2 regions of the Roseibium sp. HPY-6 genome follow, and region 2 is predicted to be linked to the other one. Evidence: riboswitches for the same ligand, from Rfam matches in the RefSeq annotation. Region 2 holds a riboswitch; the other holds the start of a gene.

Region 1 (11,471 bases), 1.4 Mb from region 2:
TTGGAAACACCGCCGCCAGCAGCTTTCTTTTCACCGCCCTCGCCGCCTGCTTTCTTCGCAGCCGCAGCTTTCTTGGGCTCTGGCTTGGCTTCGGCTTTTGCAACTGCGGGCGCCGGAGCGGGTTCTTCCACTTCCTCGACAACCTCTTCAGCTTCTGCAACGGCCTCGTCCGCGATCTCAACCTCGATCTCGGTTTCCTGGAACGCCCGCTCCAGTTCATCAAGGGAGACTTCGCCAGGTCTCAACGGACGCTCCAGCGTCTGACCTTCGTCTTCTTCGGCTTCAGCTTCCGCTGCCTCGGGCTCTTCCTGCGGCGCTTCAGCTTCTTCGGCGCCACCGCCGGCCATCGCGACGTCGGCTTTGGCGGACATTTCCTCAAGCTTGCCGATCAACTCGCTGTCGTCGCCCTCGGGTTCCTCACCTTCGGCAGCCTCAAGTTCGCCAAGGATGTCCTTGATCTGATCGATGGAAATCAGGATCAGCGAAACCGCTTCCTGCGTGACGGGCGCTCCGTCCCGGAACTTGCCCATGAGGGTTTCGGCCGCATGTGCAATGCCTTCAAGCCGGGGAAGGCCCAAGAAGCCGCAAGTCCCTTTAATTGTATGCACCAGACGGAAAATATTATCCAAAATGGTGGCGTTGTTCGGTTCCTGCTCGAATTTTACGAGTTCAACGTCAACAACATCGAGACTTTCATTCGTCTCTGTAATGAATTCCCTGAGGAGGTCGTCCATGGCCTGCTCTCACCCGACTTGTTACTGGTTCCGCATCCTGAAACGGATGTCTGGACCGAAAGTCCATGAGAGTAGGTTGACCTCAAAGAGTTAAGATACGCTGAAACGGAGAGAGACTTTTATTTTGCCGGATTAGACCTTGGGAAGGGCCGTGATTTTTACCAATTCATCTTGTTTATCTATTGTTAATACCATGTTGGATTCACGCGCCAAAAGCAACGTGTAGATAGGCTGAACCGAGTGCGCATCGACCCTTTCAGGCTCTTCTCCGTCCAGAGTTTCCTTCATTCCCAAGGGGATGCGCGGATTGAGACCGCTTGCAGCGAGAGTGAAGGACGGAGACTGCGGATCTCCTTCCATCTCGACCTTGATTTCGCCGCCGCGCGGAACGCACTGATTTGCGATAAGAATAAGATTAAGAAGAAGCTTCACATAGTTTTTCGGCATCAGATGCCGGGAAACTTGCCAAATTAAATCGGATTTTTCGTTTTCCATAAACCCGGCGGCAACGATATGCGCATCGCCCAGATCGATCTCGGCTCCGGCAGACCCGGCAGCGCCGAAAGCCAGCCGCGCGAACTGAAGCTTGGCAGAAGCCTGCCGCGCGCTTTTCCGGATGAGATCCATCGCGAAGTCGCGCATGTCCTCAGAACCTTCTTCATCAAGGACCTCAAGACCGTTCGTGATTGCTCCAACCGGACTGATGATGTCATGACAGACACGGCTGGCAACCAAGGCGGCGAGGTCCAGAGAGGAAAGCTCTTTAAGTGCGGACATGGTGGTGCAGGGCTCTTCTATGGGTCTAAGCAAGGTTCTGATTCGCAGAAATTTGTAAAACCGTTACACATCCGCAATGGCGCTGCCAAGATCGCGCCGCGGCGCAATCCAAATCATCCAGATGAAAGTTGCCGTTTTGGCGAAAATTGGCGGAACCGGGCGTGTTTCAGGCGTAGAAAGGCTAGGATTCCGGGATGCAGCCGACCCTCGAAGCATTGGCTTCAGCATCCTTGACAAGCTGAGGCCCGTTCACAACGAACAAAAACCGGTTCACAACGGAGTGGAAAAACACCAGCCTTCCCTCCACCATTGCATAGATGAACGGACTGCCGGCCGTGGCAAATCCTTCCGACAACGCAAAACCGCCGCAGCCCGCGAACAGCGGGGCATAGGTTTCCGGATTGCGCTCGAATGCGGCCCTGTTGCCTTCATTCACGAAGACCCACTCCGCACCACCCCACGTGAGTTCGTGGCGCCTGTCGCCTTTTCGCGGCCGCCGGTCGACGAAATAGCTGACCGGGTCATTGCCTCCGATCGCGTAACCCGTGATCGGATCCGGGACAAAAAGCTGGGGACGCGCATGTCCAATACCTGCAAAAACACATAGAAGTGCGGACAACGTTACGGAAAGACACATCCAGGTCTTTTTTTCGGGCCAGCTTTTCATCGATTCGGCTATGTAGAGTACCGAGGCTTGCGCGAATCAGTTTGATTCTATTGCGTTCCAGCGTACGGGCTGAGGCACTTGAAGACAATGCGCCTCATCCGGCAGATGATGAGGAGTCCCAATTAATGGCAAAAAGAGACTGGCGGGCAGCATCCCTTTTGAAAGCTGCGTTTTTGTGCTTTTGCCTGATTGCCGTACCAAATTTCGCCGCCGCTCAAACATCCGGTGCGGCACCGATCGATAGCGCCCAGACTTACGATGAAGATGAGATCCTGAAAACCGGACACGAGTTTTTCGGTTCTGTATCCGGTGGACTGGCCTCTGTTATCGAACGCGCCTTTTCCAGATACGGGGAGCCCAACGGCTACATACTCGGCGAAGAGGGATCAGGCGCATTCGTTGCCGGAGCGCGCTACGGTGAAGGTCATCTCTACACGCGTAACGCGGGCAATCACAAGGTTTTCTGGCAGGGTCCCTCGCTTGGATGGGACTTTGGTGCAGATGGCGCGCGGGTGATGATGCTGGTCTACAGCCTGCCCACAGTTGACTCCATTTACGATCGCTTTGCGGGTGTCAACGGGTCTGCCTATCTGGTCGGCGGAGCAGGAATGACGGTCCTGCTCAGGAACGAAACGGTCCTCGTTCCGGTGAAAGCGGGCGTCGGCGCGCGCCTCGGGCTGAACATGGGTTACCTGAAGTTCACACCCAAACCTACATGGAATCCGTTCTGATTCGGGTCAATGAACGCAGCCTGCAACACGTTGTTCTGAAGATCGCATGCGCTGACCGCTCTTGGCGGCAGGCCCTGTGTCGTCTAATGATTATGTATGGACTTGGGAGAACGACCGGGAACATGATGTGATTGAAGCGGTAATGTATATTGCACTGGGGTTTTGTACGGCCGGTCTGATCGGCCTCGCAATACTGCCTGCCTTTTACCGCAGAGCCGCCCGATTGACTGAAGAAGCCCTGCGTGCGGTGAACCCGTCGAGTTACGCCGAAGTGAGGGCCGCACAGGATCAGGCAAGGGCACGGCACGCGATCGAACTCCGGCGCGTGGAACGTCAGCTCGATGATGAGCGAACCAAAGCCGCCAAGCACCACCTTGAAGCATCACGGTTGCGCACGGAAATCGACGTGATCACCCGCACGCACAAATCCCAGGTTTCGGATCTTGAATCCAAACTGGGCTCCCTGCATGGCGATCAGAAGGCCGTCGACCTCCTCACGGCCGAAGTGAAAGTCCTGAAGGAAAAACTCGCGGAAACCGAAAAGGCGCTCGCCGAGAGCTGGAAAACGCCAGCCGACGCCAACGCGGAAGTCAAACCAGACGCCAAAACCGATGACAACAACGACTGGCTGCCGGCGGCCGACACGATGGCGCTCGCAACCATCACCGGTCTGGAAGCGGAAGTCGCGACATTGAAAGCACGGCTTGCGAAATACGATCCTACCGTCGCAAGCGAAATCGAAGCTGACCAGAAAGATGGCAGGAAAACGCGTCTTTCCGAGCTCGAAGCTCAGCTTGTCGATACAGAATCGAAATACGTCACCGCGCAGGCAGAGGTAACGCGCCTGTCGCTGCTCCTTGAAAATGATGGGCTGAAATCGGACCGTCAGGATGAGGCCCTCACCGAGGAACTTGAAGAGCTCAAGAGAGTAAGTGTTCAGCAGAAAGCCGAGCTGACAAGCAAGGACCGCGCCCTGGACAGGTTGTCCGGGCAGATCGAAAAACTTCAAAAAGATCTCACCGGAACTCCTGCGCTTGTTCAGTTGCGGCAGGAATTCCGCGCACTCGCCGACAAGCTTGCGGGACCGGCAGCGGCGCCTGTTAACAAGGAGAAAACGACCAAGCCCGTGGAGACTTCTGCACCCGAGAGCGAGAAGACCAAGAAGCGGACCCAACGCGTGACGGTTCAAACGGATAAGTCCAGGAAACCGGCCTCAATCAGGGTGAAGGCAACCAAAATCAGGACAGCACCGAAAGAAGAGGCCGCACCGAAATCTGCGGACATCGCTTCAGCGGCTGAAGCTCTCGTCAGCAGAATTGTTGCCTCAAATCGCAAGAACGTGGCTGAAGAAGAACCGTCGACACCCAATTCGGCGGATGCAGAGACCGGATCCGGCCCGGATACCGGCGCGAAAAGTAAGTCCAGCAAACACAAAAAGAAAGATGTGGCTTGATCTTAACGGGTTGGATCGGTCACTAAGGTGAATGAAACGACACCTGATGAGCTTGCTTTAGATGCTGATTGAACGTCACAATTCCATTCTGGAACTTGCCCGGCAGATGGGACGTGTAAGCGTCGATGACCTTGCTAAACGGTTCGATGTCAGTCCGCAAACGATCCGAAAAGACCTGAACGAGCTGTGTGATCGGCGTCTTCTGGCCAGAACGCATGGCGGCGCGCTCCTGTCATCGGGAATCGAGAATGTCGGCTATGAGGCACGCAGGATTATCTCCAGCAAGGAAAAGGCCGATATCGGCACACGCGTTGCCTCGCTCATCCCGGACAACACCTCCATTTTCATAAACATTGGTACGACCACGGAAGCCGTTGCCCAGGCGCTGCTGCAGCATCGCGGACTGATGGTGATCACGAACAATATCAATGTCGCCAGCCTAATGCGTGGCTACACACAGATAGAAGTGGTCATAGCGGGCGGTGTGCTGCGCCACTCCGACGGCGGTATTGTCGGCGAAGCTGCTGTCGACTTTATGCGTCAGTTCAAGGTTGATTTCGCGGTCGTCGGTGCTTCGGCCGTTGATGCTGACGGCTCACTTCTCGACTACGACTATCGGGAAGTGAAGGTCACCAAAACTATCATGGACAATGCCCGCCATGTCATTCTTGCGGCCGACAGCACAAAATTCGAGCGTACAGCACCGGTACGGGTCGGCCATTTGTCTCAAGTGACGACATTCGTGACCGATCACTGTCCTGATCCCGGCTTTGCACAGATTGCAAGAGAAGCAGAAGTCGACTTGATCGAGACGGGACTTCAGTCCGACGAAACCTCCCTTTGAACAACCGGACGTGACAAACGCTGCAAGGCGTTAAACCGGAAGTATTTTCGAAGGGAAGGAATTGGCACGCCCAACGGGACTCGAACCCGTGTTTCCGCCGTGAAAGGGCGGCGTCCTAGACCGCTAGACGATGGGCGCGCACCGCTTGGAAGCTCATTGCTCCAAGCCAAGGATCGTGCGTATAAGGCCGCAGACCTGAAGACGCAAGCCTTTTTTTCGTGATTTGGTGCACCTGCCGCTCACACCAACAAAAATGGAACTGCAAGCCGCAACACGCATGGGCAAGCCGGTAACGGCCCCCCTCACCTGGCGACAAAATCCGTTCGACCGATCTCGACCCCGGTTGAAGGATCAATGCGCAAAAGGGCGGTTTTGCTGCCCTCCCGCACCAGAACATAAACGATTCCGTCCGAAACCGTTGCCTGAAGCACCTCTGCCTCGGGGCCGACAACGATCGTCGATGCGAAATCATCTGCGGATACGTCTGTGGAACCGGAGTTGATCTTGTAGAGAATTGCTGCAAAGACAGCGATCAAACCCGCAAACATGATCAGAAACGATCCGAGCAGCAAACGGCGCAGTTTTGACTGAAGACGCTCTGCCATCGGATCGAGCGGCGGTTCATTCTGGTCCTCATCCCGAAAATTAGGGTGTGACATGACAAACAGTTCCCACGAAGATCCGGCCGACCTGGACGCGGATTTCAGATTGACAATTGACGCAAGCGATTCCGGAAAGCGGCTCGATGCAGTGTTGGCGGCGCATGTTGATGCGCTTAGCCGCAACAGGATCCAGTCCCTCATCAAATCCGGAGACGTCACCGTCGGCGGCGCGAAAATAGTGGAACCGAAATACCGGGTCAATGAAGGGAATGCCGTCGTCCTGATTCTTCCTGAGCCTGAAGACCCGGAGCCTGTGGGCGAAAACATTCCCATTGCGGTGGTCTACGAGGACGAACACCTGATTGTCATCGACAAGCCAGCCGGGCTGGTGGTTCATCCCGGCGCTGGCAATTGGACGGGCACTCTCGTGAACGCCCTTATCTATCACTGCGGCGACAGCCTCTCAGGAATTGGCGGCGTCAGACGTCCCGGGATCGTGCACAGGATCGACAAGGATACGTCCGGTCTGCTGGTTGTCGCAAAGACCGACCTCGCGCATCAGGGACTCGCCGCGCAATTCGCCGATCACGGCCGGACGGGGCCATTGGAACGCGCGTATGCCGCGCTGGTCTGGGGTGCCCCGTCCAATTTGAAAGGCACAATTGACGCAAACCTCGCGCGATCCCAGTCGAACAGGCAGAAAATGGCGGTTATCAAGACAAGCGGCCGGCATGCGGTGACGCATTGGCAGGTCAAGGAACGGTTCGGGCCGGCGGAAGAACCCGCCCTCGCCTCTCTGATGGAGTGCCGTCTGGAAACAGGTCGGACGCATCAAATCAGGGTCCATATGGCCCATATCGGGCATCCGCTGATCGGTGACGGAGACTACGGGTCCGGCTTCAAAACCAAGATAAATCGCCTTGAGGAACCTTTGAAAAGCGTCGTCAGCGGCTTCGAGCGACAGGCACTTCACGCCGGATTGCTCGCTTTCGAGCACCCCGTAAATGGCAAAACTTTGCGCTTTGAAAGCCCATATCCGTCTGATTTCGCAAATCTTTTGTCTGCATTACAAAATTTTTAGGATGGTTTTCCGATTTCTTGTCATGCAATCGGCTATTTCCAACCTATATTAGAATCTCTTGTGTGCCTTAACGGACACGATTCCGCGTCCGCCTCTTCTCTGAAACGGCTTGCTTGCGTAAATTTTCGGAGCAACGGGAGAATGAGGGGATGTGAACATTACGAAAGGGGGTGCATGCTATGGCCCAAAACGTACCTACTCTCACAGCCGGGGAAGGCGGTCTTAGCCGATACCTGGACGAGATTCGTAAGTTTCCCATGCTGCAGCCGCAGGAAGAGTACATGCTCGCCAAGCGCTACAAGGAGCATGAAGACCCTGAAGCTGCCGAACGCCTCGTAAATTCTCACCTTCGTCTCGTCGCGAAAATCGCGATGGGTTATCGCGGCTACGGCCTGCCGATCGGCGAAGTCGTATCGGAAGGAAATGTCGGCCTCATGCAGGCCGTGAAACGCTTCGAGCCCGACAAGGGCTTCCGGCTTGCCACTTACGCCATGTGGTGGATCAAGGCGGCTATTCAGGAATACATCCTGCGCTCCTGGTCCCTCGTGAAAATGGGAACGACGGCGAACCAGAAACGTCTGTTCTTCAACCTGCGCCGCCTGAAAGGCAAGATCCAGGCGTTGGACGAGGGCGATCTGAAGCCTGATCAGGTCAAGGAAATCGCAACGCGTCTCGGCGTTTCCGAGGAGGAAGTGATATCCATGAACCGTCGTCTCGGCGGCGATGCCAGCCTGAACGCACCTGTGCGTGCTGAAGCCGATGCAGGTGAATGGCAGGACTGGCTCGTCGATGAAAGCGACAGCCAGGAAACGCTTCTGGCCAACCAGGAAGAGCTGGACATGCGCCGCAAGCTGTTGAGCGACGCCATGGGTGTCCTGAACGACCGCGAGCGCCGTATCTTCGAAGCACGCCGGTTGGCGGAGGACCCGATGACACTGGAAGATCTGTCCGGTGAATTCGGTGTGAGCCGCGAGCGCGTCCGTCAGATCGAAGTGCGCGCCTTTGAAAAGGTTCAAAAGGCCGTGCGCAACAATGCGCGTGCCCAGGAGCACCAGCAACCGGTTGCCTGAGAACAGTGACGCGAAAGCTTGAAACAAAAAACGCCGGAGACTTCTCCGGCGTTTTTGATTTAGCGGCGCAACGATGGGCTCAAGGCGCTGAGCACCCTTGCGGATCCAAACCGAGCGTTCAGCGAATCTCGACCGCATAGGTCTCGACAGGCACAACTTTGCTGATCAGTCCCGCTTCTGCCATGAACTCTGCAAACCGCTGATAACGTCCTTCGTCCAGAGCACCCGGGCGCTTTGCAAAACGAGGCAACGTGTCCGCCCAGGCCCGTTTGTTGAGCTCGTCATTCAGGTGCGGATATGCCTCGATAAATGCAATCCAGGCTTCGTCCGGGTGATTGGTCAGGTAGATCGTTGCCGCCTCGACGGCTGCCAGAAATTTGGCGAACCGCGGATCGCCGGTCTGGTCCTTGTTCACCACGTAGATCAGTTCATCGAAAATCGGCACACCGTTTTCTTCAGGGAAAAATGCAGTCCCTTCCTTGCCTTCAATCTCGATCTGCGTGAGTTCGAAGTTACGGTAGGCTCCGATAACCGCATCCACCTGGCCCGACATGAGTGCTGGCGACAAGGCGAAATTGACGTTGATCAGTTCCACGTCATCAATCGAAAGGTCGACAGACCGCAGCATCTGGCCCAGCATCGCATCTTCAAAACCGGAAACGGAAAAGCCGATTGTCTTGCCTTTAAGGTCCTTCAGGTCTTTGATCGGCCCGTCTTTCAGAACGATCAGGGAGTTCAGCGGGGTTTCGACGAGTGTTCCGATCCAGGAAACGGGCAGCCCCTCTTCGATATGCGCATGAAGTGTCGGTTGATAGGAAATCGCAATGTCACCCTGACCGGCGGCAACCAGCTTTGGCGGCATCGCAGGATCAGCCGGCTCGATCAGTTCCACTTCCAGGCCTTCCGCTTCAAAGAACCCTTTGGTTTGAGCGGTTATTACCGGAGCATGGTCGGGGTTTGTGAACCAATCCAGCAGGACAGTAAGTTTCTCCGCGGCATGTGCCGGTGTCCCGGCGAGCAGTGCAGCCGCCATGGACAGGGACAGCAAGGTCTTCTTCATTCAATCCTCCAGAGTTCGGCGGTCAGTCTTCGACCTGCCAGGGAACAAGAATTCGGGTGAGATGTTCGACGGCGTAGCGCATGGCCAGAACCATCAGCGCCAGCAGGATCACAGCAGCAAACAGGACATCGGCATTGCCGCGGGCATTGGCCTGCAACATGATGAATGCGAGCCCTCCCTTAGCACCGGCCCACTCGCCCACAACGGCTCCGATCGGCGCAAAAACAGCAGCGACGCGGATCCCGGAAGCGAACGCAGGCAGCGCAGCGGGAAGACGAAAGACAACAAGCTCCTGAAAGCGCGAGACCCGATAGAGCCTTGCAAGATCGGACAGGCCGGGATCGAGGCGTCGCAACCCGTCATAAACGGTCGACGTAACGGTGAAAAAGATGACCAGAATTGCCATGACGATTTTGGAAGACATTCCAAAGCCGAGCCACAGAACCAGAACAGGTGCGATGGCAAAGACAGGCAGTGCCTGCGTCACCAGAATTGTCGGCATCACGACGCGTCCGGCAAGCGGGAACAGCCAGACCGCAACGGCTAGCATCGAGCCGCACAAGACGCCAAGTACAAAGCCGATAATCGTTTCTGAGGCAGTTATCCCGGCATGATGCAGCAAAAACGGTGCGTTTTCAGGGAAGGTCTTCAGGACTTCCAAAGGACCCGGCAACATGAAGGATGGCGGTTGAAAAACCGCGACCAGAAGGCCCCATATACCAAAGACGACAAATGCTGAAAAAAGGAACTTGGACGTAACGGATACAAGCGCTTTCATGCACGCCTCCCGGCTGCATTCGGCACAATTTGACCCATTTTCAAGGCAGCTTGTCGTTGTAGACAAACAGACAGCCGCCGCTGCAGACCAGAACGCATAGGATCTCCCGTCCCGGGACCGGAGCATCGCGTGCAGGTTAACGAACACACTTATGCGCCGGCACCTTTGGCGCAATCAACGTTCAACGGTTGATCTTGCCGAAAATGACAATGGAGATCCGGGAATAGGCTAAGGATTCCGTCCCTTCGCCGGCATGACCCGGATCAGGTTCTAAGGGTTCGGCTGATCGCCATCTCAGTTCCGAAATTCGGAACACCCCTCGGACCAAGGCGGAAGATGCCTTGGTTGATCAGAAAAGGCAAGTTGTACGACGACAACTTTTTTGGTCAAACACGACACAGGCCTGAATTTAGCCGGCTTGCCAAGCAGAAACCGCCTTTTCAACAGCGTCAGCGCCGACTGCGCCTTTTTCCAACGTGAGAATACCGCGTTTGCCATTCTCATAGAGCATTGGAATGTCGATCCAGCCCCGCTCGCGCAAGAGGGCAAGATTGCGCTGCTGCTCGTTCGGCAGGCTTGAAAGGGCAATCCAGAAAAACCCTGGCTGTACTTTCACCGACGCACCGATCAGGGCGTCGCCCCGTGCCTCTTCCGTCGGTTTCATGACCAGGCCGGGAACATTGACGACGTCGCCTGCAGCAAAACTGTCCGGGAAATCGTATTTGATTTCGACGAGATGGCTGGCAGGCAGAGACGTGTCGTCATTCGGCTTGATGCGGATATCAACCTTGACGTCCCGCTCGGGAATATCGATCGACGCTGTCAAAATGGATTGTTGCCGTCCATCCAGATTGGTTTCTTCGGCAACACCCCAGACAACGGCTCCCTGGGAAGCGGTGCCCGCCCCTCCTGCATCTTCGCCTTCTTCGTAAAGGATTGAACGCTGTGCGGCTCCGTCGGCTCCTGTCAGTCCCGCCGGCGGGTCTTCCGGAGCAGCTGTTTCTGGCTCGATTGCAGCCAGGTTGTCTTGCGGCACCGCGGCCGGTTCGGTGGTTTCCGCACCCGTAGGCGCGGTGACACCGGATTGTGAGGCCTGAGGCTGAATGAGCGTCGGAACGGCCTGAGTATCGGACGTAATCGGCGGTTGAGCAGGCGCTGTTACAGGCTCATTTGTTTCAGGATTGATTGTCGTCGTGGTAACGGTTCGCGCATCCGGTGCGATGACTTCGTTTTCTCCCCCGTCCAGAAGCCTATCGGTATTCTTTGAACCGGGATCCTCATCTGTAACCTGGCCGGTGTCGGGTGCAGTAACTGGAGCGTTGGATGGGGCTGTATTTTCGGCTTGTGTGGTTCCTGGCTCGGTGTCCTGACGATTTACGGAGACAAGATCGCCCAAGGGCAGGAAATAGTAAGCTCCTGCTCCAAGAAGAGCGAGGACGAGTATGAGCGCAAGCGCGATCGGAACAACCCGACTCGAAGAAGAAGAGCTGCGCAAAGCGTCAGAAGCCGACGGACGCTCGCGTTTCGCCCGCACTTTCGCCGGAGCACCCGTGGCGATGTCCTGATCGGGGCCAACTATCTCCTCAGTCGCATCCGTCTTTTTTTCGTCTTCGAACAATCCATCGTCGGAAGGTGCGGTCTGATCGAAAACCGGTTCCTGGCGTTGTGGCTCTG
Region 2 (11,471 bases):
CGCCAACAAAAAGCTCAGGCGTTAGTGTCGCGCGCGGACAGGAAACGGCGCATGGCAACATCGCTCCACGGGGCAAGACGCGCCCGTGCAGCGAGATGACTTTCATAGATACGCTTGCCGATCGCATCCTTGTCCGAGAACTCGGAAAGAACATTTGCTGCCGTTGTCCGCAGAACTTCCAGCACATCCTCGGGATAAGCTTTGACGGTCACACCGTCTTCTTCCTGAAGCAGTTTCAGACTGCCTGCGTTTTCCCAGTCGCTTTCTGCAAGCGCTCTTCCGTTTTCCGCGCGGCAGGCCTCCAGAACGATGGCACGCAACTCTTCCGGAAGCCCTTCCAATGCGACCTGGTTGAAGAGCGCTTCGCCGGTGCCATTGGGCTCATGAAACCCGGGCGAATAGTAGTTCTTGGCGACCTTGTGAAAGCCCATCGCGCGATCGGACCAGGGACCGAGGAACTCGGTCGCATCGAGCACACCGGACTGCAGCGCTTGAAACAGCTCCGCCGGCGGCAGCCCGACGGGTGTTGCACCGAGCCTGCGCATCACCTCGCCGCCAAGCCCTGGCATCCGGATCTTCAATCCGCTGAGATCATCCAGACTGTTGATGTCTTTCTTGAACCATCCACCCATCTGGACCCCGGTGTTTCCGGCCATGACCGGTTTCACACCGAAGGGCGCATAGAGTTCGTCCCAGAGCGCCTGCCCGCCACCTCGTTCAATCCAGGTAATGTGCTCATGCGGCAAGAGCCCGAACGGAATAGCAGTGAAGAATACCGATGCAGGTATCTTGCCCTGCCAGAAGAACGACGCCGTGTGGGCCATTTGCGCGGTGCCGGCAGAAACGGCGTCGAAAACGCCGAGAGCCGGTACCAGTTCACCAGCCGCATAGAGACGGATACGGAAAAGGCCGCCGGACATTCTGGCTACCTGGTCGACAATTCTTTGCGCGGTCACACCAGGTCCAGGCAGGTTCTTCGGCCAGGACGTCACCATCTTCCATTCGATCGTGGCCTTGTCCTGGGCCAGTGCGGGCGCGGCGAGCGCAGCTCCGCCAGCAACGGCGGAACCACCCAGTAATGCTCTCCGGCTCAGGTCGTTATCACGCTTTGCGCGAATTTCTGACATATCAACGGCTCCAGACTTTGTAGAAATGATGGACTGGGCCGTGGCCCGACCCGATCTCGATCTCATCTGCGGCTGCAATCGCCCCGTGCACATATTGCTTCGCCTGCGAAATCGCGAGCGCAAGGTCCTCCCCCCTAGCGAGACCTGCCGCGATGGCGGAGGACAGCGTGCAACCTGTTCCATGCGTGTTTTCTGTTGCAATGCGTCGGTCGCGAAGCCAGGTCGCACCGCCGGTGGCATCAAGAAAGAGGTCCGAACTGTCCGCACCCTCGCCGTGACCACCCTTCAGCAAAACCGATCGTGCGCCCAGGCGCAAAAGCTGTTCAGCCTGCGACTGCATCTCGCTTTCGCTAGTTGCGACTTCGCTTTTCAGCATGCGGGCGGCTTCATGAAGATTGGGCGTGACCACATCCGCCAGAGGCAGGAGCACGCCGATAAGGCTTTCAACGGCGCTTTCAGCGAGCAAGGGGTCACCCGAAGCGGCAACCATCACCGGATCAAGCACGACCGGGCCGGTCGAGTTGGCCTTTAGCCTCTCTGCCACGGCTCCTATGATTGGTGAACTTGCGAGCATACCGATCTTCGTTGCATTGACCTTTAGGTCGGAATAGACGGCGTCGATCTGCGCACGCACAAAGTCCGGCGGCACATCGTGAATAGCGGTTACACCGCGCGTGTTCTGTGCTGTCAATGCCGCCAACACGCTGGCACCATAGACCCCATTGGCCGAAAATGTCTTGAGATCGGCTTGTATACCGGCCCCTCCTCCGGAATCTGACCCTGCTATGGTCACCGCGATGGCGGTCATAAGGTTCTCCTGGTCTTGCAAAAAGGTTTGAACAAAGTCGTTCAGACGGTTTTCAATCGGATTTCGATATCGCGGATTGTCATCGTGTAGAGCGCGTCCAGCAGCTCCGGCACGAGACTTCCCGGGCCGGCCGCGCGCTCACCGGCAATCTCACCGGCAATGTTGAAGACCGAAAGGCCGGATGCCGCCGCCAGAGCGATGTCGCGTTCCACACTTGCGAACGCTGCAAGCACTGCACCACCGGCGCAGCCCGTTGCGGTCACGCGCGCCATTAGAGGATGACCATTCAAAAGTCGGAAATCCTCATTCACACTCTCTATCTTGTCCTCTGCACCTGTAACGGCCAACACCGTTCCTGAGGCGATCATCGCCTCAACGTCAGCCCGCTGCGGAAACAGCGCGTCCAGTTCCCGCTCGTTCAAACGTACAAGATCCGGGCAGGACGCCATGAGTGTCTTGGCGTAGGCACAACGCACGGTGGACCGATCGGCAAACACAGGGTCGATGCTGACGGGCCGCCCGGCCCCCTTGGCAGCTTCGATCGCTATAGGAATGGCATCACGCCGTGCTGTGTCCAGCGTACCCAGATTGATTAGCAACGCGTCCGCACTCGATGCGAAGCCGGCAACCTCTTCCACTGAGATCGTCATGGAGGGAACGGCTCCGATCGCAAGCAGCACGTTGGCTGTAAATGTCTGGGCAACAGCGTTGGTTATTGCGTGCACGCGCGGAGCACGTTCGCGCACGCGTTGAAGCAGCTCGAACACTGTTTCGGCAGTAAGCTGTTGTGTGGACGCGGCAACAGACAGGCTCATGCATCTCCTCCGGCAACGGAATTATTGTTTTCGGAGGGATGAAAGGAAGGCGCGAAGCCGAACGCCTCAACGTTTTCATCTCAACTCCCTCCGCCGGTATCAACCGGATCAGGTTCAAGGAGTTGGCCGTGTGCCTCTCAGCCCGATCAATCGTCGTCGGGCACCCCCATGAGATGCCAGCACTGCTAGCAAGCCAGCGTGTTGAATGCAAGTCCCGAGCAGGCCTGTGCCGCTTTTCAGCAATTGACTGCGGCGATGAGATAGGCGATGTCCTTGTCTGTTCTTATGCAAAAAAATTCCGGAGTGACGCATGGTTCCGTTTTTCGTGATGATCAAGTGCCAGCTCGGCAAGACCTATCAGGTCGCCAACGCCATCGCCGATGCGGAAATCGCCTCCGAAGTCTATTCCACCAGCGGAGACTACGACCTCCTCGTGAAGTTCTACGTCGACGACGGTGCTGACATAGGTCATTTCGTGAACGAAAAGGTCCACCCGATCGGCGGCATACAGGACACCAAGACGATTATTACCTTCAAGGCATTTTAGAGCCCCTGACATATTACAATACTGGAGACGACTGATGCGCTCTCTGATCTTGGCCACTTTGGCCGCAAGCCTGAGCATATTGCCCCTGTCCGACATTGAACGCGCGCACGCGCAGGCAATGCCGCCCGAACAGATCAAGCAGATCCTCGATATGACCAAGGCCAGCTGGGTATCGTTTCGCGACTGGCAAGGACAGCAGCTCATTTATTTCACGCATTTGGAAGCCTGGAAATGCGGGATCGACTACGTTTTTTACGGATTGAATGGCGGACCATTGGACCAGATGTGGGAATTGGCCGAATGCGATCCCGACAATCCCAACGCAGTGCTGAAGGACAAGCCTTATATTGAACTCCCCGCCGGCTCGACCCAATCCATCAGTGTTCAGCTGATCTATCCAGACGGTTCAAAAAGCCCGGTCGAAACGTTCCAGTACAAGCCTCAGTAGTCCCTTGGCTCAAAACCGCGTCACCCCGGTCTCGCAACGCTGAAACCGGGACGGCGCCATAAAGCTCGCTATCCTCGCCCAACCGGTCTTTTCCAACGAGGCCGACAGCCTTGCGTGGACAAAAGCCGCATGATCTCGTGAATGTGTCGGTGTCGAGGCTCCCCGCGCCTTGGTCCGGTCGAGTGCGAGCCTGTGCCCGCAACAGACCGCCAGCGCTGAATCGAGTATCAACGAGATCCCAAGGAACAGCGCATGCCGTCATTCCGGTCCGGGACTGGCGGGCCGGCAACTGAGGCAGTTGGCCTTTTGCAATCCTGTTTCGCGAACCTTTACTCGCCGGCTGCCGGTTCCGGCTCCAGTTCCCCGCGCAGCATCATGGCTTCGCGCTCGGCAATCGCCTGTTCAAACCCTTTCAGACGCTTGTAGATGGAAAGCAGTTCAACGATTGTCGGCCACGAGTTGACCAGGAACTGGAACGAATTCGATACCTGTGAGAACGCCGTCAGGATCTGCTGGACGATACCCCAGGTCACCTTTTTCGCCACATAGGTCGGGATCAGGATGAAATAGGCGAAAACGTTATCAGCCTGAAGGTAGAAGCCCCTGAACAGATTGAAATACATGTAGTTGAAATAGAGCCTGAAATAGTTCTTTCTGACGAACCCGAACAGCTCGGTCACTTTAGCGGGCTCCGCACGGTGCTCGTGATCCTCACCATAGACAAGCTCTTTACGATAGGCTGCCTCAACGCGCTGGTTATGGAATTCGAGCCCGGGCAGTTTGATACCGACCGCCGCCAGAACCACCGTTCCCATGATCGACCAGAAAATCGCCGCCGTAACCAGCGGCGCCGGTATTTCTCCAACGATCGGCAACTCAGTGACGTGAACGGACAGGGCCAACAGAATTGGAAGGAAGGCGATCAGCGTCATCAGGGAGTCGATCAGGGCAACACCCAGGCCTTCCATGATCGCGGCAAACCGCATCGTGTCTTCCTGGATACGCTGGGAGGCACCCTCAATGTGGCGAACATTGTTCCACTTGGCGATGTAGTAATCGTTCATGGCCGTACGCCAACGGAAAATGTAGTGGCTGACAAAGAAGCGTTTGAGAATATAGAGAACCACCCAGACCGAGGTGATCTTGAAGAAGATGAACAGCAGGGAATAGAATTCGTCGGCGGTGACAACGCGGGCGCTCTCGTCCAGCGCGGTCTGAACGGTGTCAAAGAAGGGCCTGCGCCAATTGTTGATCGCGACAGCGACCTGAACGTCGTAATACGTCATGAAGATGATTAGCGAAGATCCCCAGATCGACCAGACCTGCCAGGTATGTGCTTTCGAATACCACCACCAGAAAGCGCCGAATGCGGCAGTGAAAAGTGCGTAGTAGACGTAGAACCACATGAATTCCGGCGTCGTGAAATGACCGAGTCCGATGACCGGCGGTTCACCTGCAGGGGTCGCCCCAAATCCCAAGGGGCCACTCAGGTCGGACGCAAAACCGTACCAGACAATGACGGCAACTGCGGTCCACACTATGGCTGACAGAAAGAATAGCTTCGGGTTTGGAAAAAAGGACTGGAACAAGGATAGGAACCTGCTGTCTGGTTTGCGTCAATCGAACGAACAGTTCGTCATACGCCAATTTGCGGCAAGAAGATGCTGATTAAAACGATAATTTCAAACAAACCACAGACACGAAATTGCGAGCCCCACATTTATCTGAAGTTGCTGGTGCCCAGGGTAGGAGTAATTTGTGCTTTTACAACAAGAGCTTTGAATAAACCTGAGCCTTTAATTTTGGGAACTTTCGAAAAGGCGCCGTTTCAAGCGCCTTTCCAATAATTGAGTAACAGAATTATTTCGCGGTCTCGATTGCTTCCCAGACCCTGAGCGGTGTTGCCGGCATATCGATCAGCTCTGTAACGCCAGCGCCATCTTTCAGCGCCTTTTGCACGGCGTTCATGACCGCAGCGCAGCCGCCGATGGTTCCTGCCTCGCCGGCGCCCTTGATACCCATGGCGTTGGTTGTGGAGGGAACGTTGCGGGTTTCGAAGTGTATGTCAGGCAGGTCGGCCGCCCTGAGCAGGCGGTAATCGAGCAACGACGCAGTCAGAAGCTGTCCATCCTCGTCATAGACCGTGTATTCGCAGAGTGCCTGGCTGACGGCATTCGCCGCCCCGCCAATCACCTGCCCCTCCAGGAGGATCGGGTTCACCGTCACGCCGAAGTCGTCGACAATCACATAGTTCAGCAATGCAACATCACCGGTGTCAGGATCGATCTCCACTTCGCAGATATGGGTTCCGTTGGGATAGGTTGCCTCGTTTTGCCTGACTTCCTCGCGCGCTGACAGGGTCTCACCGCCAGCAGCAACGATTTCGGCAAGCGTGACTTGCTGATCTGTCCCGACAACGCGCACGACGCCGCTGTCCAGTTCAAGATCCTCCACGCCGGCCTCCAGCCTGTCTGCGGCCAGTTCCTTGATCTTCTTGACCAGGGTATCGCTGGCATCGCGGACCGAAGGCAGCCCGAGCGGGATCGATCTGGAGCCACCTGTACCGCCCCCGTTTGCAACACGATCGGTGTCACCCTGGATCACTTCGACCTCATCGATCGTCACGCCGAACTTTTCGGCAACGACCTGGCTGTATGCCGTTGCATGGCCCTGGCCGTTTGTCTGAGTTCCGATCAGGAGCGTGAGGTTCCCGTCTTTTCCAAGTTCGACGGTTGCTTCCTCACCGCCGGCAAAGGCGCAGGCCTCGATATAGGAACACAGTCCGATGCCGCGGTATTTTCCGGACTTGGCGCTCTCTGCCTGCCTTGCCTCGAAGCCCGCCCAGTCGGCGACTTGCATTGCCTTGTCCAGGTGTCCGCCATAATCGCCGGTATCATAAAGACGGCCGGTCTGTGTCGTGTAGGGCAGTTGTTCCGGTTTGATGAAGTTGCGTTTGCGGATTTCGATCGGTCCGAGGCCGGTTTCCTCACCGGCCTTGTCCATCAACCGTTCAATCAGGTAGGCAGCTTCAGGCCGCCCTGCCCCCCGGAAGGCATCCGTCGGCACGTTGTGCATATAAACTCCCTCGGTTTTGGCAAAAACCGCCGGAATGTCGTAGAGGCCGGAGGACATGGCCGTCCCTACCCAGGGAATGAACGGGGCAAACTGGCTGAGGTAAGCTCCCATGGCCGCTTTCACATGCACCCGCAAACCCAGTATCCTGCTGTCCTTGTCGAGGGCTAGCTCCGCAGCGCTGAGATTGTCACGGCCATGGGCATCGGTGACGAAATGCTCCATGCGTTCCCCGGTCCAACGCACGGGTTTGCCGAGCCGTTCAGAAGCAATCATCAGCAGCGGATATTCGCGGTAGCAGAACGCTTTGGTGCCAAAGCCACCACCAACTTCCGGGGTGACAACCTGGATCCGGTCCTTTTCCAGGCCGAGCACCTTGCAGATGACATCCCGCATCCCATGCCCGCCCTGCGTCCCCAGGGTCAGCTTGTAGCGCTCCGTGTCCGAATTGTACTCGGCAACGCAGCCGCGCAGCTCCATGTAATTTGCGACAATGCGGTTGTTCACGATTTCGATGGAGACGGTTGTGTCAGCCTCCGCGAAAGCTGCTTCGGTCTTGTCTTCACTGCCATGGCCGAACACGAAGGCAACGTTTGTTCCGTGCTCAGGCCAGACCTTTGCCGCACCGGGTGCCAGCGCATCCTCGATATCGATCACAACGTCGAGCGGTTCGTAGTCCACTTCCAGCATTTCCGCGGCACTTCGTGCCGAGTTGATGTCGTCTGCCACAATTAAGGCAATCGCATCGCCCACATGGCGCACCTCGTCCGGACACAGGAGCGGCTGCGGCGGCAGCCAATGATCGGTTCCGTCAATCTGCTTCAACCGGGCCATGGTCGGAAGGGTGTAGCCTTCGACATCCGCTCCCGTCAGCACCAGTTGGACACCGTCCATCGCAAGGATATCCTGCGCATTTTCAACACGTATCCTGGCATGCGCCATTGCGGATCGGACGACGACACCATGCAGGCACCCATCAGGCTGGTAGTCTGCGGTATAAATGCCCTGCCCTCTGACGAGGGGCTCATCTTCCTTACGGCGCAAAGGCGCGCCGACACCGAATTTCGGAGTGACCATCTGGTTCATTAATCTGGACCTGTGTTTTGGGAGGACTTTCCCTGAAAATCGAAAACCGAAGGCAGCCGTAGTGCACTCTATCTATGGCCCGACGACCCCCGAGGCCAGTAGGTCTTTTGTCTTTCATGCTTCGGAACCAGAGAGCTTTGAAACAAGATATACCCGTTTCGGCAACGAAGGCAAACATTGCGGCGATGGCTTTTCTTCTGATCCGAAACCGCTTAGCCTGTCTCCACCGTCATCAGCCGAACGACCGAGCGCACGTGCCCAGCGTTGAGTGGGTGACGTCAGCATTCCAACCTTCGTTCGTACCAGGAAACAACATGAACCGCCGTCTCAAAGAGCAGGCCCGACAAAGGTGCCTGATGCAAGAGGTCTTCACTTGCTGAAACGCGTTGAAAACAAGATCTCTGCAATGACGGCCGATCTGCCTTCCAACACGGTTGGTGCGCTGTGGATTTTGCTGGCCGCGTTCGGTTTCACGGTGATGGTGACCCTGATCAAGTTCGTCGGCAAGGACATCGGTGTCTTTCAGATCCTCGTGGTGCGCCAGGCCGTCATGCTGGTGATCGTGGCACCGACGATACTTCGCGGTCTGCCGAACTCCCTGTCAACGCAACGGCCTGGTCTGCAGCTTGCCCGCGTCCTGCTGGCGGCAACCGCCATGCTGTGCGGGTTCACGGCGTTCATCGAGCTGCCGCTCGCCGATGTCACGGCAATCAGTTTTTCCCGCACCTTCTTCATTACCATTTTCGCCATCTGGTTTTTGAGCGAAACGGTCGGTGTTCACCGCTGGGGGGCAACCATTGTCGGCTTCCTCGGCGTTATCCTCATGCTGCAACCCGGTGCGGACGGGTTCGTGGACCCATACGCCCTTCTTGCCATAGCCGGCGCAGCGTGCGCCGGAATGGTCATGATCGTCGTGCGCATACTGACACGCACCGACAGCCCGGTGACAATCCTTACCTATCAGGCATTCGGGGTCGGCCTGATCATGCTGGTCCCGGCAATCATGACCTGGCAAGCGCCCACGTTGCACCAATGGGGCCTGATGATCCTGATCGGCATCGTCTCCTGGGCTGCTCAGCTCGCCAACATCAAGGGTTTCAAGGCGGGAGAAGCAACAGCAATCGCCTCCCTCGACTATACGAGACTACTCTACGCGACCATATTCGGCGCTCTTGTCTTCGAACAGTGGCCGAGTGTCGAAACGCTGGTCGGCGCCGCAATCATCATCGCGGCTTCCATCTACACCGTTCGAAGGGAGGCCAAGCGCGGCCGGGAGCTGGCACGCGCGGCAGAAGGGCGCGGAGAGTCGCACTAGAGGCCGCCGCAATCTTCAGTGCAAGCGCCACTTCAACACCCTGCCCTATGGAACGCTACAATCCTGATCGGAGCATCAGGACGCCCCAACGAAGGCCCAGCTCAAGTCCGGGCACCGCTGAAGTCAAGCGCTTTGAGGCTCGGCTTTTGCGCGCTTCTGGGCTTCTTCTTCCACCAGTTCCTTCTTGGAAAGTTTGCCGACCATCGTTTTCGGCAGTTCGTTTCTGAACTCGAATTCCCGCGGCATTTCGATGGAAGACAGGTGATCCTTCAAAAACGCCTTCATCTCGTCGCCGGTCATGGAGTGACCCTCTTTGAGTTTGATGAAGGCCTTGGGTGACTGGCCGCGATACTCATCCGGAATCGCGATCACGATCGTCTCGTCAACGGCTTCGTTCTGGTAGATAGCCTCTTCGATGACGCGCGGATAGACGTTGTAGCCAGAGCACAGGATCAGATCCTTGATCCGGTCGACAAGGTAGATGAACCCCTCCTCGTCCCTGTAGCCGACGTCACCGGTGTGTAGATACCCCTCCGCCGTGATCGAATCGGCAGTGGCATCGTCGCGCTTCCAGTAGCCTTTCATGATTTGCGGGCCGTGCAGCAGAAGCTCGCCCTTTTCACCCTCGCCGACGTCCGTTTTCCGGTCCTCAATGCTGACAAAGCGCGCCTTGGTCCCCGGCACGAGGCGTCCGATGGAGCCGGCACGGCGGTTTTCGTCCAGCGGGTTGACCGCGGCAACAGGCGAAGATTCAGTCAGGCCGTATCCTTCGACGAGCAAGCATCCTGTCAGTTTCTCAAAACTTTCCTTCACCTCGACCGGCAGCGGCGCCCCGCCGGAAATGCACAGCGAGATACTGGACAGGTCATAGTCTGCAGTCAGCGGTGAATTGTTGATCGCGGTGTAAAGCGTGGGGACGCCCGGAAACAAAGTGACCTGTTTTCGTTTGACCGCGTCGAGCAAGGCCTTCAACTCAAAGCGAGGCTGCAAGACCATTTCCGCGCCCAAGATGACCGAGAGATTTTGCCCGACGGTCATCGCAAAGACATGAAAGAAGGGCAGCACGCAGAGCATTTTCTCTTCACCGAGACGCGCTTTCTCGAAGACACAGCGCATCTGCTCGATATTTGCCGAAAGGTTCCTGTGGGTCAGCATTGCGCCTTTGGGAACGCCGGTCGTGCCGCCGGTGTACTGCAACACTGCAATATCGTTGACCGGATCGATGTCCACCGGTTTCGGCGCGGAACCCTTGGTCTGCAACTCGTCGAACCAGACATGGGCTTCATCGCGTGGAATGTCCGCCAGCTCCTTGCGCTTAAACAGGCTGAACAGGACCTTTTTGACCGTCGGCAGGCAGAAGGTCATCGGACACACGATGATCTTGTCGAGAACCTTTTCGTTCCTGACGTTCTCAACCTTGTCGTAGATCACCTTGAGATCCATCGTCACCATGATGCGCACGTCGGCATCCCGGGCCTGGAAGGCGATTTCCCGCTCGACGTAGAGCGGGTTAAAGTTCGCGACGGTGGCACCGATCTTCAAAATCGCGAAGTAGAAGATCGTGTAAAAAGGCGTGTTCGGAAGGCAAAGCCCCACATGAACGCCAGGTCCGACACCCATGGCCTGCAATCCGGCTGCAGTCGAATTCACAAGAGCACCGAGTTCTTCATAGGTCCAAATCTTGCCCATGAAGTCGGCTGCCGGCCGGTGACCAAACTGTCCAACAGTTTTTTCGAGATATTGGTGTACCGGACGAGGCTCGAATGCCGCGGTCCACTCCTCCACAGTCGCCATAACGTTCTCCAGCGCGTTATTTTCGCTTCAGTCCGCCGCGTCCGGCCTGCTTGTTCTGATCTGGTGCTTAACAGCACCGGTCAGACGCCTCCTCGCCGAATCCGGGCGCATTGAATGCGTCACCTCTTTGGGTTCTCTTGACATGACGCAACCTTCCGTTCACGTCAACTCGCGACGTTACGACACCTGTTCATTTTTTTTAGGGCGCATTGCTCACAAAGGGCGATTCATTACATTGAATCGTAGAATATATCTTGAAAAAACAATAAATTGTACAAGTTTATTACATCAAAATTTTAATTATCGCTTCGGCCATGCCCAACGCGGCCGTTCCTCGACGTCAACGACAGTTTCGCCCAGTTCCTTGCGCAACTCATAGCGCACGCAACCGGAAAGTTCGGCCAGGGTTCCGACCAATTGCCGCGCATGGGAGACAACGAAGACTTGCGTCTTCTCCGC

The links. A riboswitch is a leader RNA that binds a small molecule or an ion and turns the genes downstream of it on or off. The one in region 2 is predicted to bind thiamine pyrophosphate.
Region 1: another riboswitch for thiamine pyrophosphate. It lies ahead of ABVF61_RS10265 (ABC transporter permease); the one in region 2 lies ahead of thiM (hydroxyethylthiazole kinase).

The regions. Positions count from the first base shown of each region.
Region 1 is NZ_JBEWCD010000001.1:2,207,912-2,219,382, forward strand. It holds gene ABVF61_RS10210 (hybrid sensor histidine kinase/response regulator) at 1-734, opposite strand, end outside; gene chpT (histidine phosphotransferase ChpT) at 867-1,511, opposite strand; gene ABVF61_RS10220 (YHS domain-containing (seleno)protein) at 1,693-2,178, opposite strand; gene ABVF61_RS10225 (DUF1134 domain-containing protein) at 2,304-2,909, shown strand; gene ABVF61_RS10230 (hypothetical protein) at 3,037-4,362, shown strand; gene ABVF61_RS10235 (DeoR/GlpR family DNA-binding transcription regulator) at 4,424-5,206, shown strand; tRNA gene ABVF61_RS10240 (tRNA-Glu) at 5,269-5,344, opposite strand; gene ABVF61_RS10245 (hypothetical protein) at 5,509-5,865, opposite strand; gene ABVF61_RS10250 (RluA family pseudouridine synthase) at 5,864-6,889, shown strand; gene rpoH (RNA polymerase sigma factor RpoH) at 7,069-7,959, shown strand; gene ABVF61_RS10260 (ABC transporter substrate-binding protein) at 8,078-9,019, opposite strand; gene ABVF61_RS10265 (ABC transporter permease) at 9,042-9,797, opposite strand; TPP riboswitch at 10,021-10,127, opposite strand; gene ABVF61_RS10270 (hypothetical protein) at 10,207-11,471, opposite strand, start outside.
Region 2 is NZ_JBEWCD010000001.1:793,199-804,669, forward strand. It holds gene ABVF61_RS03780 (TRAP transporter substrate-binding protein) at 15-1,127, opposite strand; gene thiD (bifunctional hydroxymethylpyrimidine kinase/phosphomethylpyrimidine kinase) at 1,129-1,935, opposite strand; gene thiM (hydroxyethylthiazole kinase) at 1,977-2,750, opposite strand; TPP riboswitch at 2,818-2,928, opposite strand; gene ABVF61_RS03795 (Lrp/AsnC ligand binding domain-containing protein) at 3,061-3,297, shown strand; gene ABVF61_RS03800 (hypothetical protein) at 3,332-3,745, shown strand; gene sbmA (peptide antibiotic transporter SbmA) at 4,075-5,334, opposite strand; gene ABVF61_RS03810 (xanthine dehydrogenase family protein molybdopterin-binding subunit) at 5,606-7,903, opposite strand; gene ABVF61_RS03815 (DMT family transporter) at 8,253-9,218, shown strand; gene ABVF61_RS03820 (long-chain-fatty-acid--CoA ligase) at 9,342-11,012, opposite strand; gene ABVF61_RS03825 (AAA family ATPase) at 11,313-11,471, opposite strand, start outside.